One region of the Streptomyces graminofaciens genome, then DNA from elsewhere that is predicted to be linked to it. Evidence: riboswitches for the same ligand, from Rfam matches in the RefSeq annotation. Region 1 holds a riboswitch; the other holds the start of a gene.

Region 1 (7,468 bases):
GACGACGAGCACGGGCAGCCCGGCGTTCCGGGCGATCCCCATGTTGACGATGTCGGTCCGCCGAAGATTGATCTCGGCGGGGCTGCCGGCCCCCTCACAGATCACCGCGTCATACGTGCCCCGCAACTCGGCGAGACACTCCAACACGGTCCCGAGCAGAGCCTGCTGCCGCCCGCCGTGGTACCCGCGCGCACTCATCTCGCCCACGGGCTTCCCCATGAGCACGACCTGACTGCTGCGCTCACCGCCCGGCTTCAGCAGCACCGGATTCATCAACGCGGTCGGCTCGACCCGACAGGCCTGCGCCTGCATGGCCTGCGCCCGCCCGATCTCGGCGCCCTCCCGCGTCACGAACGAATTGAGGGACATGTTCTGCGCCTTGAACGGCGCGACCCGCACCCCCTGCCGCACCAGCCACCGACAGATCCCCGCGGTGACCACACTCTTCCCGGCGTCAGAGGTGGTCCCGGCGACGAGCAGACCCCCACCGGTCATGAGGCACCCCCCGACCGCATCCGCTGTGCCGGGCGCCTCATGACCCGGTTCCGCAGCAACGCGCCACCCGCACTGACCCCCAACGCCAGCCAACTCACCCGCCGGGACAACCGAACGGCCCGCTCGATGTCCCCGACCACCACAGCCCGCCCCTCCCCATTCAGCACAGGCCGGTGCTCGACCCGCCCCCCGTACGACAACGTCCCACCCAGCCGCACCCCCAGCGCCCCCGCGAACGACGCCTCCACAGGCCCGGCGTTGGGACTCGGATGCTTCCGGGCATCGGCACGCCAGGCCCGTACGGCCCCACGGCGGTCACCCCCGGCGACGCCGGCGAGCACAGCGGTGAGCCGGGCCCCCGGCCACCCGGCGACGTCGTCCAGCCGAGCCGAAGCCCACCCGTACCGCCGATGGCGAGGCGACTTGTGCCCGACCATCGCATCGAGCGTGTTGACGGCCCGAAACCCGACGAGCCCAGGCACACCCCCCACGGCCCCCCACACCAACGCCCCCACCACCGCGTCGGAGGTGTTCTCGGCAACGGACTCGACGACGGCCCGGGCGATCCCGTCGGCGTCGAGCGCCTGCGGATCCCGCCCGCACAGATGGGGCAACCGCGCCCGGGCGGCCTCGACATCCCCCGTCTCCAGGGCATGCCCGATGGCCCGGGCCTCCCGCCCGAGGGAAGTCCCCCCGACGACGGCCCAGGTGGTGGCGGCGGTCAACGCGACGGAAGCGGTACGGGACGGCCGTGCCGCAGACGCGGCCAAGGCGCCCAACGCCACGGCGCCCCCCGCGCACACGGCGGTGTGCAGCGCCCCCCACCCCCGGTGGTCCCGCCACAACACCCGCTCCACGGCACCCGCGGCCCGCCCGAACGCGGCGACCGGATGCCCCCGGCGAGGATCGCCGAGCAGCAGGTCGCCGAGGAGGCCGGCGGCGGCGCCGTACGCGAAGACGCGATCGGCACGCATGCGGTCAGCCGATCGGGAGGTCGGGAAAGGGCCAGGTACTGAAGCTCGAACGGCAGCCGCGCATGGCGATATGTCCTCACTCAGGGTGTCCACGCCCTGGTTCGACGAGACCGACGGCGAGAGTTCCTGGCTCCCGGGAAGGTTCTTCCCCGGTGACAGTGGCGGGACCGCGCCGGACTCGCACCGGCTTCCTCTCCTGCCGTCGTACATGGCCCCGGCAGTCCACCACGCCCCCGGAAGACCCGTCAACTCGCCGTTGACCTGCGGCGTAGTGGTGTGCTGAGCCCCACATCGCTGAAATATCGTCAGGCGCCCGAATCTGCGGGAACGGCAGTACGAAAGCCGAGCGCCGACGAGCGGCATCGGGTCGTTCAACGCGGGGAGACGCGCCGGGTGTGGCCGGCCCTCCACCGCGCCCGCGCGGCGGAGGGACACGTTCTGGCGCGTGACTCGAAACGGGGGCGAAGGCCCCGTGCTCGTCCTGCCGGCCGCGGCCGGCAGGACCCACTGGGTCGTCGACGAGAGGGGCTCGAGGTGCTCCGGCTGGTGGTCGTAACCGCGATGCCGACGCAGACAAAAGCCCTCACGGTGATCGAATTCACCGTGAGGGCTTTGTGCCAGGTGCCGCAGGAGCGGCGTGGCGTCAGGCCATGATCAGATAGATCCCGTAGGCCACCGCCGCCGCGCACGCCGCGAAGCAGGCGTACGCCGCTGTCGTGGGGAGTGCCGCCGAGTTGCCGGCGGCCGTGGCGGTCTCACGCTTGGAGAGGCCGACGATGCCGAGGGTGAACAGGCCGACGAGGGCCACGGTCACCACGAGGCTGACTCCGAAGACGGAGCCGAGGGCTGCCCAGTCGATGTGCATGGTGATTCTTCCTCAGGGGGTCGCGGGAGTCGCGGGGCTCAGACGGCCGGTGTCGGCGCCGACGGGTTCGCCGGGGTCTCGGCGGCGGTGGCGGCCGCGGCGGTCGCCGGGGCCGGGATCGTGGCCGTGAGGTCCTCGGCGACCGTGCCGACCGGCGGCGGGGTGACGGCGGCGATCGCCGCGGTAACCACACCGGGGGGTTCCTCGGAGTCGTTCACGTTCGTGTGATCGACCACCTCGCGGCGCGAGATCATCCAGATCGCGGCGCTGGAGGCGATGAGGAAGACGGCGACCAGACCGGTGCCCCAGCCGCCGAACGAGGTCACCCACTCGGCGAGCGCGGCGACGAGCGCGGCGGCCGGGAGCGTCAGACCCCAGGCGACGAACATCCGGGTCGCGGTGGACCAGCGGACGACACCGCCCTTGCGGCCGAGGCCCGCGCCCATCACGGCACCGGAGACCGAGTGCGTGGTGGAGAGCGAGAAGCCCAGGTGCGAGGAGGCCAGGATGACCGTGGCCGCGCTGGTCTGGGCGGCGAAGCCCTGCTGCGGCTGGAGGTCGGTCAGGCCCTTGCCCATCGTGCGGATGATGCGCCAGCCGCCCAGGTAGGTGCCGAGCGCGATGGCGAGACCGGCGGACAGGATGACCCACAGCGGCGGGTCCGAGTCGGGCGCGAGGGCGCCACCGGTGACCAGGGCGAGGGTGATGATGCCCATCGTCTTCTGCGCGTCGTTCGTGCCGTGCGCCAGCGAGACCAGACCGGCGGAGGCGATCTGACCGGCGCGGTAGCCCTTGCGGGAGGCCTTCTCACTGGTGTGCGCGCCCAGCTTGTACGTCAGCCGGGTGGCGAACGACGCCGCGATGCCCGCGACCAGCGGGGCCGCGATGGCCGGGATCAGCACCTTGGTGACAAGGACGTCGCCGTGGACGCCGTTCAGGCCGACCGAGGCGATGGTGGCGCCGACCAGGCCGCCCATCAGCGCATGCGAGGAACTGGAGGGGAGACCGACCAGCCAGGTCACCAGGTTCCAGAGGATGGCGCCGACGAGCGCCGCGAAGATCACCTCTGGCTGGATGCCGGACTCGTCGACGAGTCCCTTGGAGATTGTGTTGGCGACCTCGATGGACAGGAACGCGCCGACAAGGTTGAGCGCGGCGGACATGGCGACCGCGACCTTGGGCTTCATTGCGCCGGTCGAGATGGTGGTGGCCATCGCGTTGGCGGTGTCGTGGAAACCGTTCGTAAAATCGAACGCGAGCGCGGTGATCACCACGATCGCGAGGATCAGCGAGAAGTTTTCCATTTACCCGGGCTTCTTTCGGACGTCAGTGACATGTGGACCGTAGGCAGCCTGGGTGAACGGAAGATGAACTGAGGCGGACCGGAGGGTGTAGTGATCGGGGTGCCGTCGTTCCGCTTGCGGACGGCGATGTGCCGAATCCCGGCGGAACGACGGGCCCGAACCTCGAACTGAGGTGGAATCCCAGACTCCGGAAGCCTCTCATGAGGTCCCGGTGTGAGGGCTCAGCCCTTGGCGAACTTCTTGAGCCGGGCCATGGAGCCGTTGAAGAGGTTCTGGTCACCGGGCAGGCTGCCACTGGCGTTGTCGTGCTGCCAGATCGTCCAGAACGTCCATCCGGCGGGCAGTTCGCCCGCCCCCGCCGAGTCGTAGCGGGCGAGCCACAGCGGATGGTTCGCGCCGAAGGCCGCGCTGTTGCCGGTGCACGTCTTCCACCAGTGGGTGGTCGTGTAGATCACCGGACGGCGGCCGGTCAGCCGTTTCACCTCGTCGCTGAAGGACTTGATCCAGTCGACCATCCTGCCGTCGCTCAGGCCGTAGCACTTCTTCTTCCTGTCGTACGGGTTGTATTCGATGTCGAGCGTCGGCGGCAGCGTCCAGCCGTCCGCGCGCCAGCCGCCGCCGTTGTTCACGAAGTACGCGGCCTGCGTCTTCCCGGACGACTCGTTCGGCACCGCGAAGTGGTACGCGCCGCGGATCAGGCCCGCGTCGCGCGACCCTTCGTACTGCTGGTCGAAGTAGGGGTTGCGGTAGGTGGTGGACTCGGTCGCCTTGACGTAGACGAACCTGGCGCCCTTCGACTTCGCGCTCGCCCAGTCGACGTTCTTCTGGTGCGAGGACACGTCATGCCCCTTGGGCTTGCCGGCGGCCGAGACGTCGATCTCGGCGAGGGCGGTCCCCCCTAGGGCGAGCGTGGTGACCGCCGCCGCGAGAGCGCGGTTGCGGAGACGGGACGGTTTGCGATCACAGGCCATGTTTCCCCCCGGAATGGCGACATGTACGGCAAAAACATCCGGAGGCTATTGGAAGATCCGCGGATGCCGGTCGATCTCCGGCCAATCACCATCAGAGGTGGATGTATATGCATATGCGCCCTACCGGGGCCCCTGCCGTCCGCCCTACAGTGCCCCCGCCCGCGGGCCGTCCGGACCACCGCCTGGCAGGATCGCGGCATGGCTGAGCAGCGGGACGACGGACGGGGCGAGCGGGACACGGGCGGGCGCGCACAGGGCGCACGGAACCCGGGCCTGCCGGACGACGTGGCGGGCGCGTGGGGCGAACTCGTCGCGACCGCCCGCCGGACGGTCGCCGAGGGTCTGGTCGTCGGCACCTCCGGCAACGTCTCCGTACGCGTCGGCGACACCGTCCTGGTCACACCGACGGGCGTGCCGTACGACCGTCTGACGCCGGCCGACGCGACGGGCGTGGACCTCTCCGGCCGACAGGTCCTCGGCACGCTCCGCCCGACGAGCGAACTCCCCATGCACCTGGCGATCCACAACACCACCGACGCCCGCGCCGTGGTCCACACCCACGCCGTCCACGCGACGGCCGTCTCCACCCTCGTCCGCGAGCTGCCGCTGATCCACTACATGTCCGGCGCCCTCGGCGGACCCGTCCGCGTCGCCCCCTACGCGACCTACGGCACCGAAGAGTTGGCCGAGAACATGCTCCGCGCCCTGACGGACCGCACGGCTTGTCTCCTCCAGAACCACGGCACGATCACATACGGAAACACCCTCTCCGAGGCCTACGACCGCACGGCCCAACTGGAATGGATGTCCCGCGTCTGGCTGACGGCGTCCTCGGTCCCCGGCCTGTCGCCGACACTGCTCACCCGGGACCAGGTCGCGGAGGCGGGGGAGAAGCTCCGGGAGTACGGACAGCGGCGGCTTTGAGCGGGTTCGAGCGGGACGCTGGGGGAGCGCGGCAGCCGAGTGAGGGCTGTATCCGGTTCCCGACCGGAGACGTGCGCACATCACCCGAAACGCACGCCCACTGGCCCACGACCGGCTCCGCCGGGACACTGGAGCCGTGCGTGCAGTCAGAGCGGCAGTCGCGGCTGCCGGTGTCGCGTTCGCGGCCGGGGCGGCCGGTGTCGCCGCCGGCCGGCTGGCCAGTGACGCCGCGCTCAAGGCGCCACCGGGCCGCCCGCTGCCCACGGAACCCCGGCTGACCGTGCACGCCACCGCCGCGGGCCGGATCGCGCTGACCCGCGCCTTCGCCTCGCAGCGCCCCGGCACCTACGGCCTCACCGGCGACGACTCCCACGCGGTCGTCGGCGACGTACTGAACGGCCCCGCCCACTCCGCCGACACCGTCGTACGCCGCCTGGAGCGCGTCACCCACGGCACCCTGGAAGCGGGCGACCGGGTGTGGCTCACCCCGGCCCTGCACCGCGGCGACCCGGGCGGCGCCCTCGGCCTCGACCACACCGAGGTCGAGATCCCCGGCGAACTCGGCATCCTGCCCGCCTGGTTCGTGCCCGCGCCCCGCGACACCTGGGTCATCGCCGTGCACGGCCTCGGCACCACCCGCGAACACCCCATGAACATCATGGAGTTCCTGCACCGCCACCGCTTCCCGGTGCTCGCCCTCGCCTACCGGGGCGACCTCGGCGCACCACGCTCCCCGGACGGCCTGAACCACCTCGGCGAGACCGAGTGGCGCGACGTCGACGCGGCCGTCCGCCACGCGCTGAGCCACGGCGCCCGGCGGATCGTCCTGCACGGCTGGTCCACCGGCGCCACCATGGCCCTGCGCGCCGCCGAGCACTCCGCGCTGCGCGACCGCGTCACCGGCCTCGTCCTGGACTCGCCCGTCCTCGACTGGCCGGCCACCCTGCGCGCCCTCGCCACGGCCCGCCGCACCCCCGGCGCCCTGCTGCCCCTCGCGGTCCGCGCCGCCCAGGGCCGCGTCGAGGGTCTGCGCGGCGACTCCGACGACCAGACGGCCGTCCCGCCGCGGCTCAAGGCGCCGACCCTGATCTTCCACGGCCCGGACGACGTCGTCGCCCCCTGGGACGCCTCCCGCCGCCTCGCCGCGCTCCGCCCCCAGCAGATCTCCCTGCGGACCGTCCGGAACGCCCCGCACGGCGCCATGTGGAACGCCGACCCCGCCGCCTACGAAGAGGCCCTCCGCCGCTTCCTCACCCCGCTCATGTGAGTCCGGAGGTCACCTCCGCGCACGGTCGGCGGCGCTGTGGTGCTCACCCCGTCGACGGATAGGTACGTTCCATTCCGCTTCCGGCCCCACCACGGCGATCCGCACCCCGGACGAACCCTCGCACACCCCTCCCAACCACCCTCGTACTGCCCCTGTGGCGGCCCCTGTTCGGCCTTCCTCCCGCCCTCCTCCGGCCCCCGCCGAGCCTCCGGGGAACCCCGTGCGTTGGCCACCCCTGTCGCCCGCTGTGACATTCCGTTTGGGTTTTCGGACCGTCAACCGGAAGACTGCCCCCGTGACGTCCCGTAACCCGCGCGACTCCAGGCTCCGACTCGTCAGCCCGCGAACCCTGGCCGCCGCTCCCCGAGCAGCAGTGACCCAGCGCCGCAGACCGGCCCCCCGGCCGCCGGAGGGCACCCCGCCACCCGCGGAACTCGCCCGCATGGCCCGCGCCGGCCTGGCGGCCGCGGCCCGTGTCGCCCGCTGGGCCGACGCGGCCCTGCGCCCCGGCCGCGACAGCGCGAGCCCCGACGGCAAGGGCACCCTCTCCGAGGCGACCGCCGGCCGGGCCGCCGCCGAACTGGGGCTGACCCCGGATCAGGTCCGCCACGACTGGGACACGGCCCGACTGGCCGGCCTCGTCGAGGTGCACGGCGACAGCGCCCGTC
Region 2 (7,468 bases), 880 kb from region 1:
TGACCGGCGAGTTCCCCGACCCGGTGACCATCACCCTGCCGAAGGGGCAGACCCCGTCGTTCGCGCTCGCGGTCGAGGAGCTGAGCGGCGCGTCCGCGATGGCGGGGGTCGTGAAGGACGCGGGCGACGACCCGGACGTCACACACGGCGCGCTGGTCCGGGTGACGGTACGGCGTCTGCCCGCCGGGGCCGGGGTGGTCTTCAGGGCCGGACCCGGCGTCGGGACGGTCACCCGCCCGGGCCTGCCCCTGTCCGTCGGGGAACCGGCCGTGAACCCGGTCCCCCGCCAGATGATGCGGGACCACATCGCCGAGGTCGCCGCCCGCCACGGCGGCACCGGCGACGTCGAGATCACCGTCTCCGTCGACCACGGCGAGGAGATCGCCCGCTCCACCTGGAACCCGAGGCTCGGCATCCTCGGCGGCCTGTCCGTCCTGGGCACGACCGGGATCGTGGTCCCGTACTCCTGTTCGGCGTGGATCGACTCCATCAGGCGGGGCGTGGACGTGGCGCGGGCGGCCGGGCGGACACATGTGGCCGGGTGCACGGGGTCGACGTCGGAGAAGACCGTCGTCGCCGAGTACGGCCTGCCCGAGGACGCGCTGCTCGACATGGGCGACTTCGCGGGCGCCGTGCTGAAGTACGTGCGGCGGCATCCCGTCGACCGGCTCACCGTCTGCGGCGGCTTCGCCAAGCTGTCCAAGCTCGCCGCCGGGCATCTCGACCTGCACTCCGCCCGCTCTCAGGTCGACAAGGGCTTCCTCGCCGAGCTGGCCCGGCGCGGCGGCGCCGACGAGGCCCTGGCCGCCGCGGTGACCGCCGCCAACACCGGGCTGGCCGCGCTCCAGCTGTGCCTGGCGGCCGGGGTGCCGCTCGGCGACCTGGTCGCGACGGCGGCCCGCGACGAGTCGCTGGCCGTGCTGCGCGGGGCGCCGGTCGCGGTGGACGTCATCTGCATCGACCGGGCGGGGACGGTGGTCGGCCGCAGCACGGTCGCCTGAGGACCGCGCGACGAGGGGGCCCGGTGAGTTCCAGGGGGCGCCCAACTGCGCTCCCACTGCTGGACGAGCCCATGAGGTGCTCCCCTCCCCCGGGCGTCGGCGGCATCAACTGCGGCCCGGTGGGGGCGAGTCGCGCGGTTCCCGCGCGAGCAACCACAACGAACCCGCACCCACACCCACACCCACCAACGCCTCGCAAGGCTTCAGCAGACGTGCCGCTCGCGCTCCGGCGAGTACAGGTGGCTGTCCCCGAACTGCTCCGCGCCCAGCGTCCGACCCACCATGATCACGGCCGTGCGCAGCACACCCGCCTCCTTCACCTTCCCGGCGATCTCGTCCAGCGTGCCCCGGATGATCAGCTCGTCGGGGCGGGAGGCGTAGGCGACGACCGCGGCGGGGCAGTCGGCGCCGTAGTGCGGAAGCAGTTCGTCGACCACGCGGTCCACGTACTTGGCGGCCAGGTGCAGCACGATCAGCGCGCCGCTCCGGCCGAGGGTCGCCAGGTCCTCGCCCTCCGGCATGGCGGTGGCCCGGTTGGCGACCCGGGTGAGGATGACGGTCTGGCCGACGGTCGGCACGGTCAGCTCCCGCTTCAGGGCGGCCGCCGCGGCGGCGAAGGCGGGGACGCCCGGCACGACCTCGTACGGCACGCCCGCCGCGTCCAGCCGCCGCATCTGCTCGGCGACCGCGCTGAACACGGACGGGTCCCCGGAGTGCAGCCGGGCCACGTCGTGCCCCTCCTCGTGCGCGCGGACCAGCTCGGCGGTGATCTCGTCCAGGTTCAGCTGCGCGGTGTCCACCAGCCGGGCGTCCGGCGGGCATTCGGCCAGCAGTTCGCGCGGGACGAGGCTGCCCGCGTACAGACAGACCCGGCACGCGGCGAGCGTGCGGGCGCCGCGCACCGTGATCAGGTCGGCGGCACCGGGGCCCGCGCCGATGAAGTACACGGTCATCTGTCTGCTCCTGAAGCGGTGTCGAGGGTCTTCTGTACGGCCCACTGGGTCACCGGCATCGCCTGCCGCCACCCGGTGAAGCCGCCCACGGGCACGGCGTGCGCCACCGCGAGCCGCACCAGCTCGCCGCCGTGGCGTCGGCGGGCGTCGGCGAGCAGTGCCTCGGACTCCAGCGTCACCGTGTTGGCGACCAGCCGCCCGCCGACTTGCAGCGCCTCCCAGCAGGCGTCGAGGAGCCCGGGCGCGGTGAGCCCGCCGCCGACGAACACGGCGTCGGGCGGCGGCAGTTCGGCCAGTACGGCGGGCGCTGCGCCGGTGACGACCCGCAGCCCGGGCACGCCGAGCCGGTCGGCGTTGCGGCCGATGCGCTCGGCCCGCACCGGGTCGCGCTCGACGGTGACCGCCCGGCAGGAGGGGTGCGTACGCATCCACTCGATCGCGATCGCCCCCGAGCCGCCGCCGATGTCCCACAGCAGCTCACCGGGGGTCGGGGCGAGCACGCCGAGCGTGGCGGCGCGCACATGCCGCTTGGTGAGCTGCCCGTCGTGCTCGTACGCCTCGTCCGGGAGCCCAGGTACCGTGCCGAGCCGCAGCGCGTCGGGGGCGCGGCGGCACTCGACGGCGACGAGGTTGAGGGGATCGCCGGGCGGATGCGCCCACTTGTCGGCGGTGGCCTCGACGGTCACGCGTTCCCGCTCCCCGCCGAGCTGTTCGAGGACCCGCATCCGGCTCGGTCCGAAGCCGCGGTCCCGCAGCAGGGCGGCGACCACGCCCGGGGTGCCGGCGTCCGCGCTGAGCACGAGGAGCCGTCGGCCGTCGTGCAGGGCGGCGGCGAGCCTGGCCGTCGGCCGCCCGACGAGGGTGACGACCTCGACGTCCTCCAGCGGCCAGCCGAGGCGGGCGGCGGCGTAGGAGACGGAGGAGGGGTGCGGCAGGACGCGCAGCTCACCGGTCTCCTCGGCGAGGGCGCGGCCGATGCCGTAGAACATGGGGTCCCCGCTGGCCAGTACGGCGATCCGGCGGCCGGCGTGCGCGGCGAGCAGCCCGGGGACGGCGGGGCGCAGGGGCGAGGGCCAGGCGATCCGCTCCCCCTCGCACTCCGGCGGCAGCAGGTCCAACTGTCGCGGGCCCCCGATCAGGACCTCGGCGTCACGCAGGGCCGTACGCGAGGCATCGGGGAGGCCCCGCCAGCCGTCGGCTCCGATCCCGACGACGGTGACGGCGGGGGGCGGTCCTGGTCGTGCGGGGGTCACTACTCGGTACCTCGGGATTCGGGGGCGGATCTGGGGCAACAGGGGCGCACTCTACTGGGCGGTGACCTGCGCATGTGTGCCCGGGTGCTGCGGCGGCGCCGTGTCCGACCCACCGCCCCCGCACCCACATGTCGGGGCCGGGCGGACCGGCCGCCGCCCCGCCCGTACGACTCCTGGCCGCGACCGGCGGGACTCGGCAGGGACTCGGCAGGGACTCGGCAGGGACTCGGCAGGGACTCGGCAGGGACTCGGCAGGGACTCGGCAGGTGCCGAAACGAGTCGTTCACCGTGCGAGGGCCTTCCGGGAAACAAGCGTTTTCTATCGTGTCCGCTCATAGATTCCACGCTGCACGCGCAGTCGGACACGGTCCCGGATCCCACCGCACCGCCCGCTCCCCCACTGCGCGAGGCGGTCCATGCGAAGCTGCGCCCGCCCGTGCTCGACGGCGCGTTCGGCCCACGCGAGCGCCTCGGTGAGCTACGGACGGCGGCTCGGCTCGGGGTATCGCGGACCCCGGTGCGGACGGCGCCGGCGCGGCTGCCGGCCGACGGTCCGATCGAGCGCGGTGACAGCGGTTTCTCCTTGACGATCCCCCACCACGACCCGGCGGTCACCACAGCCGAGTTGGCCACAGCCGAGTTGGAGCGCTGGTACGCGCACATGACAGTGCACGCACTCGTCCTGGTCAACCTGGGCTTCGCGCTGGCCCTGATGGAAGCCGACATGTTCAGCTTCCTCAACAGCATCCTCGGCTTCTGCTCGAACTGCGCGATCGCCTGGGTCGTCACCGTCGCCACCGACATCGGCATCGGCATCGGCATCGGCATCGGCATCGGCATCGGCATCGGCATCGGCATCGGCATCAACAAGTACCTGCTGAAGCTCTCCCCGCTCCAGCCCGAGTTCCGCCGGGGCATGCTCCACGCCGTCAACCCGGTCGGAGTCGTGGCCTTCGTCGCCGCCTCCGGTCTGTCGATCGCCATGTACTTCCACGCACTGGGCGACACGCTCCAGCCTTACTCCCCCGTGGCCGCCGCCGTCATCGCGTTCGTCCTCACTCCGCTGATGGCCGTCGTCACCAAGGGCAGGTACTACCTGCGCCGCACCGACGACGGCATCGACGAGCCGCTGCTCGACTCGGCGGGCAACCCCAGCGCGACGACGTACGACTGCCATGTCTGCCACCAGCCCTACGAGCGCCCCGACCTGGCCGCCTGCCGGACCCACGACGCGATGGTCTGCTCGCTGTGCCTGAGCACGGACAAGGTCGGCGACCACGTGCTGCCCGCGCAGCCGTCGGCCGTCTGAGCCCCGGGGTCGGGCGGTGCGCAGAAGCCCCGCCGCCCGGCCCCACCTCTCCATGCCTCCTTGAGCACGGGAGCACGGCGGTCGGCCTACTCCTGTGCCGCGCGGGGCCGTTGGGGCGTGCGCCGGGGTTCGAGCCGTCCGGCGCCGTCCGCGCGCCCCTCGTTGCCGCTTGTCAGAGGCCTTGTGCGGGCACTACTGTCGCCACGCCTTGGTGAACGGGAAATCCGGTGTGATGCCGGTGCGGCCCTCGCCACTGTGATCGGGAAGTCCGGCTCCAGTCCTCACGGACAGCCACTGGGTCCTCGGACCCGGGAAGGCGGAGCATGGGCGGTGGTACCCGTCAGCCAGGAGACCGGCCAAGGCACGTCAACCATCCACGAGGTGCTGGAGAGGGTCTGCTGAGCCATGCACATAGCCGAGGGGTTTCTGCCGCCGGCGCACGCGATCGCCTGGAGTGTCGCATCCGCGCCGTTCGTCGTCCACGGAGTCCGTTCACTCACCCGTGAGGTCAGGGAGCACCCCGAGAGCACCCTGCTCCTCGGCGCGTCCGGTGCCTTCACGTTCGTCCTGTCCGCGCTGAAACTGCCGTCCGTGACCGGGAGCTGCTCGCACCCCACCGGCACGGGGCTCGGCGCCATCCTGTTCCGGCCACCCATCATGGCGGTCCTCGGCACCATCACCCTGCTCTTCCAGGCGCTGCTCCTCGCGCACGGCGGTCTGACCACGCTCGGCGCCAACGTCTTCTCGATGGCGATCGTCGGCCCCTGGGCCGGTTACGCGATCTACCGGCTGCTGCGGCGGTACGACGTGCCGCTGATGGTGGCGGTGTTCTTCGGCGCGTTCCTCGCCGACCTGGTCACCTACTGCGTCACCAGCGTGCAGTTGGCGCTCGCGTTCCCCGACCCGAGCAGCGGCTTCGTGGGCGCGCTCGGCAAGTTCGGCTCCATCTTCGCCGTCACCCAGCTCCCGCTCGCGGTGAGCGAGGGGCTCCTCACGGTGCTGGTGATGCGTCTGCTGGTGCAGTCGAGCAAGGGTGAACTGACCCGGCTCGGCGTGCTGCTGACCGGCAAGCAGAACCCGACAGGTAGCGAGGCGGTGGCCCGATGAGCCGGAACACGAAGATCAACGCCCTGCTGCTGCTCGTCGTGGCCGCGCTCGCCGTGCTGCCGCTGGCCCTCGGACTCGGCGACCACAAGAAGGAGCCGTTCACGGGCGCCGACGGCGAGGCCGAGACGGCGATCACCGAGATGGAGCCGGACTACAAGCCGTGGTTCTCGCCGTTGTACGAGCCGCCGTCGGGCGAGATCGAGTCGGCGCTGTTCTCCCTCCAGGCGGCACTGGGCGCGGGCGTCCTCGCCTACTACTTCGGTCTGCACCGGGGGCGGCGCCAGGGCGAGCAGCGGGCACTGGCACAGCGGGACGCCCAGGACCCGGCAGGCTCCGAGGCCGCCTCCGAGGAGTCCACGGCCGGGCGGGCCTGAGTCCTCGTGCTGCCGATCGACGCGGCGGCGCACAGCAGTCGCTGGCGCCGCCGCCATCCCGTGGACAAGGCCGTGCTCGGACTCGGCCTCACCCTGCTCGCGATCTCGCTCCCGCCCTGGCCCGGCGCGGCGCTCGTCCTGGCGACGGCGCTCGCCGTGCTCCTCGGCCCGGCGGGCGTACCCGGCCGTCGGCTGTGGCGCGCCTACCGGGTGCCGCTGGGCTTCTGTGTGACCGGAGCCCTGCCCCTGCTCGTCCAGGTCGGCGGGCCGGACGGGTTCGTCACCCTGGCGGAAGGCGGGCCGGTGCGCGCCGGGGAGCTGCTGCTGCGCACCTCGGCGGCCTCCCTCGGCGTGCTTCTCTTCGCCTTCACCACCCCCATGTCGGACCTGCTGCCGCGGCTGGTGAAGGCCGGGGTGCCCGCCCCGGTCGTGGACGTCGCCCTGGTGACGTACCGGATGAGCTTCCTGCTCCTGGACTCGGTGCGCCGTATCCGGGAGGCCCAGGCCGCCCGGCTCGGGCACACCACCCGGTCCGCCACCTGGCGTTCCCTGGCCGGGCTCGGGGCCATCGCGTTCGTACGGGCCTTCGACCGCGCCGCGCGGCTCCAGGACGGGCTCGCCGGGCGAGGCTACGACGGCACCCTGCGCGTTCTGGTGCCCGAGGCCCGGGTCTCCGTCCGCTTCACGGCGGCGAGCGTCGCGCTCCTCGCGACCGTGGCCGTCCTCACCTTCGTACTGGAAAGGCCGCTGACATGAGCGAGCCCGTGCTGGTCGCCCTGCGGGGCGCGTCCTTCGCCTACGAGGACGGCCCGGCCGTGCTCAGCGACCTCGACTTCGAGGTGCGCGAGGGGCGGGCGCTCGCCCTGCTGGGCCGCAACGGCAGCGGCAAGACCACGCTGATGCGGCTGCTCAGCGGTGGACTGCGGCCGGGCAGCGGCGGGTTGGCGGTCGAGGGGCAGCCGGTCACGTACGACCGCAAGGGCCTGACCCGGCTGCGGACGACCGTCCAGCTGGTCGTGCAGGACCCGGACGACCAGTTGTTCGCCGCGTCCGTCGCCCAGGACGTGTCGTTCGGGCCACTGAACCTCGGTCTGCCCGACGGCGAGGTCCGGGCGCGGGTGGACGAGGCGCTCGCCGCGCTCGACATCACCGCGCTGGCCGACCGGCCCACCCATCTGCTCTCCTACGGCCAGCGCAAGCGGACCGCGATCGCCGGCGCGGTCGCGATGCGGCCCCGCGTGCTGATCCTCGACGAGCCGACCGCGGGTCTCGACCCCGACGGCCAGGAGCGGCTGCTCGACACCCTGGGCTCGCTCCGCCGCTCCGGCACGACCGTGGTGATGGCCACGCACGACGTGGACCTCGCCCTGCGCTGGGCCGACGACGCGGCCCTGCTGACCCCGTCCGGTCCCCGTACCGGTCCCGTCGCCGCGATGCTGTCCCGCACGGACCTCCTCAGGCAGGCCGGGCT

The links. Region 1 has a riboswitch for cobalamin ahead of SGFS_RS43220 (cobalamin biosynthesis protein). Riboswitches for the same ligand answer to the same signal wherever they lie in the genome.
Region 2: linked by a shared signal. The riboswitch ahead of SGFS_RS47235 (energy-coupling factor ABC transporter permease) and the one ahead of SGFS_RS43220 (cobalamin biosynthesis protein) in region 1 are both predicted to bind cobalamin.

Annotation. Positions count from the first base shown of each region.
Region 1 is NZ_AP018448.1:9,820,979-9,828,446, forward strand. Features, by position in the region: gene SGFS_RS43215 (cobyric acid synthase) at 1-495, opposite strand, end outside; gene SGFS_RS43220 (cobalamin biosynthesis protein) at 492-1,469, opposite strand; cobalamin riboswitch at 1,568-1,688, opposite strand; gene SGFS_RS43225 (hypothetical protein) at 2,113-2,334, opposite strand; gene SGFS_RS43230 (inorganic phosphate transporter) at 2,373-3,638, opposite strand; gene SGFS_RS43235 (lysozyme) at 3,860-4,609, opposite strand; gene SGFS_RS43240 (class II aldolase/adducin family protein) at 4,808-5,533, shown strand; gene SGFS_RS43245 (alpha/beta hydrolase) at 5,670-6,800, shown strand; gene SGFS_RS43250 (hypothetical protein) at 7,096-7,468, shown strand, end outside.
Region 2 is NZ_AP018448.1:10,704,655-10,712,122, reverse strand. Features, by position in the region: gene SGFS_RS47260 (cobalt-precorrin-5B (C(1))-methyltransferase) at 1-1,001, shown strand, start outside; gene cobM (precorrin-4 C(11)-methyltransferase) at 1,205-1,954, opposite strand; gene cbiE (precorrin-6y C5,15-methyltransferase (decarboxylating) subunit CbiE) at 1,951-3,207, opposite strand; partial or broken gene SGFS_RS47245 (hypothetical protein) at 3,170-3,760, shown strand; partial or broken gene SGFS_RS47240 (allantoin permease) at 3,887-4,516, shown strand; cobalamin riboswitch at 4,709-4,891, shown strand; gene SGFS_RS47235 (energy-coupling factor ABC transporter permease) at 4,922-5,623, shown strand; gene SGFS_RS47230 (energy-coupling factor ABC transporter substrate-binding protein) at 5,620-5,997, shown strand; gene cbiQ (cobalt ECF transporter T component CbiQ) at 6,004-6,753, shown strand; gene SGFS_RS47220 (energy-coupling factor ABC transporter ATP-binding protein) at 6,750-7,468, shown strand, end outside.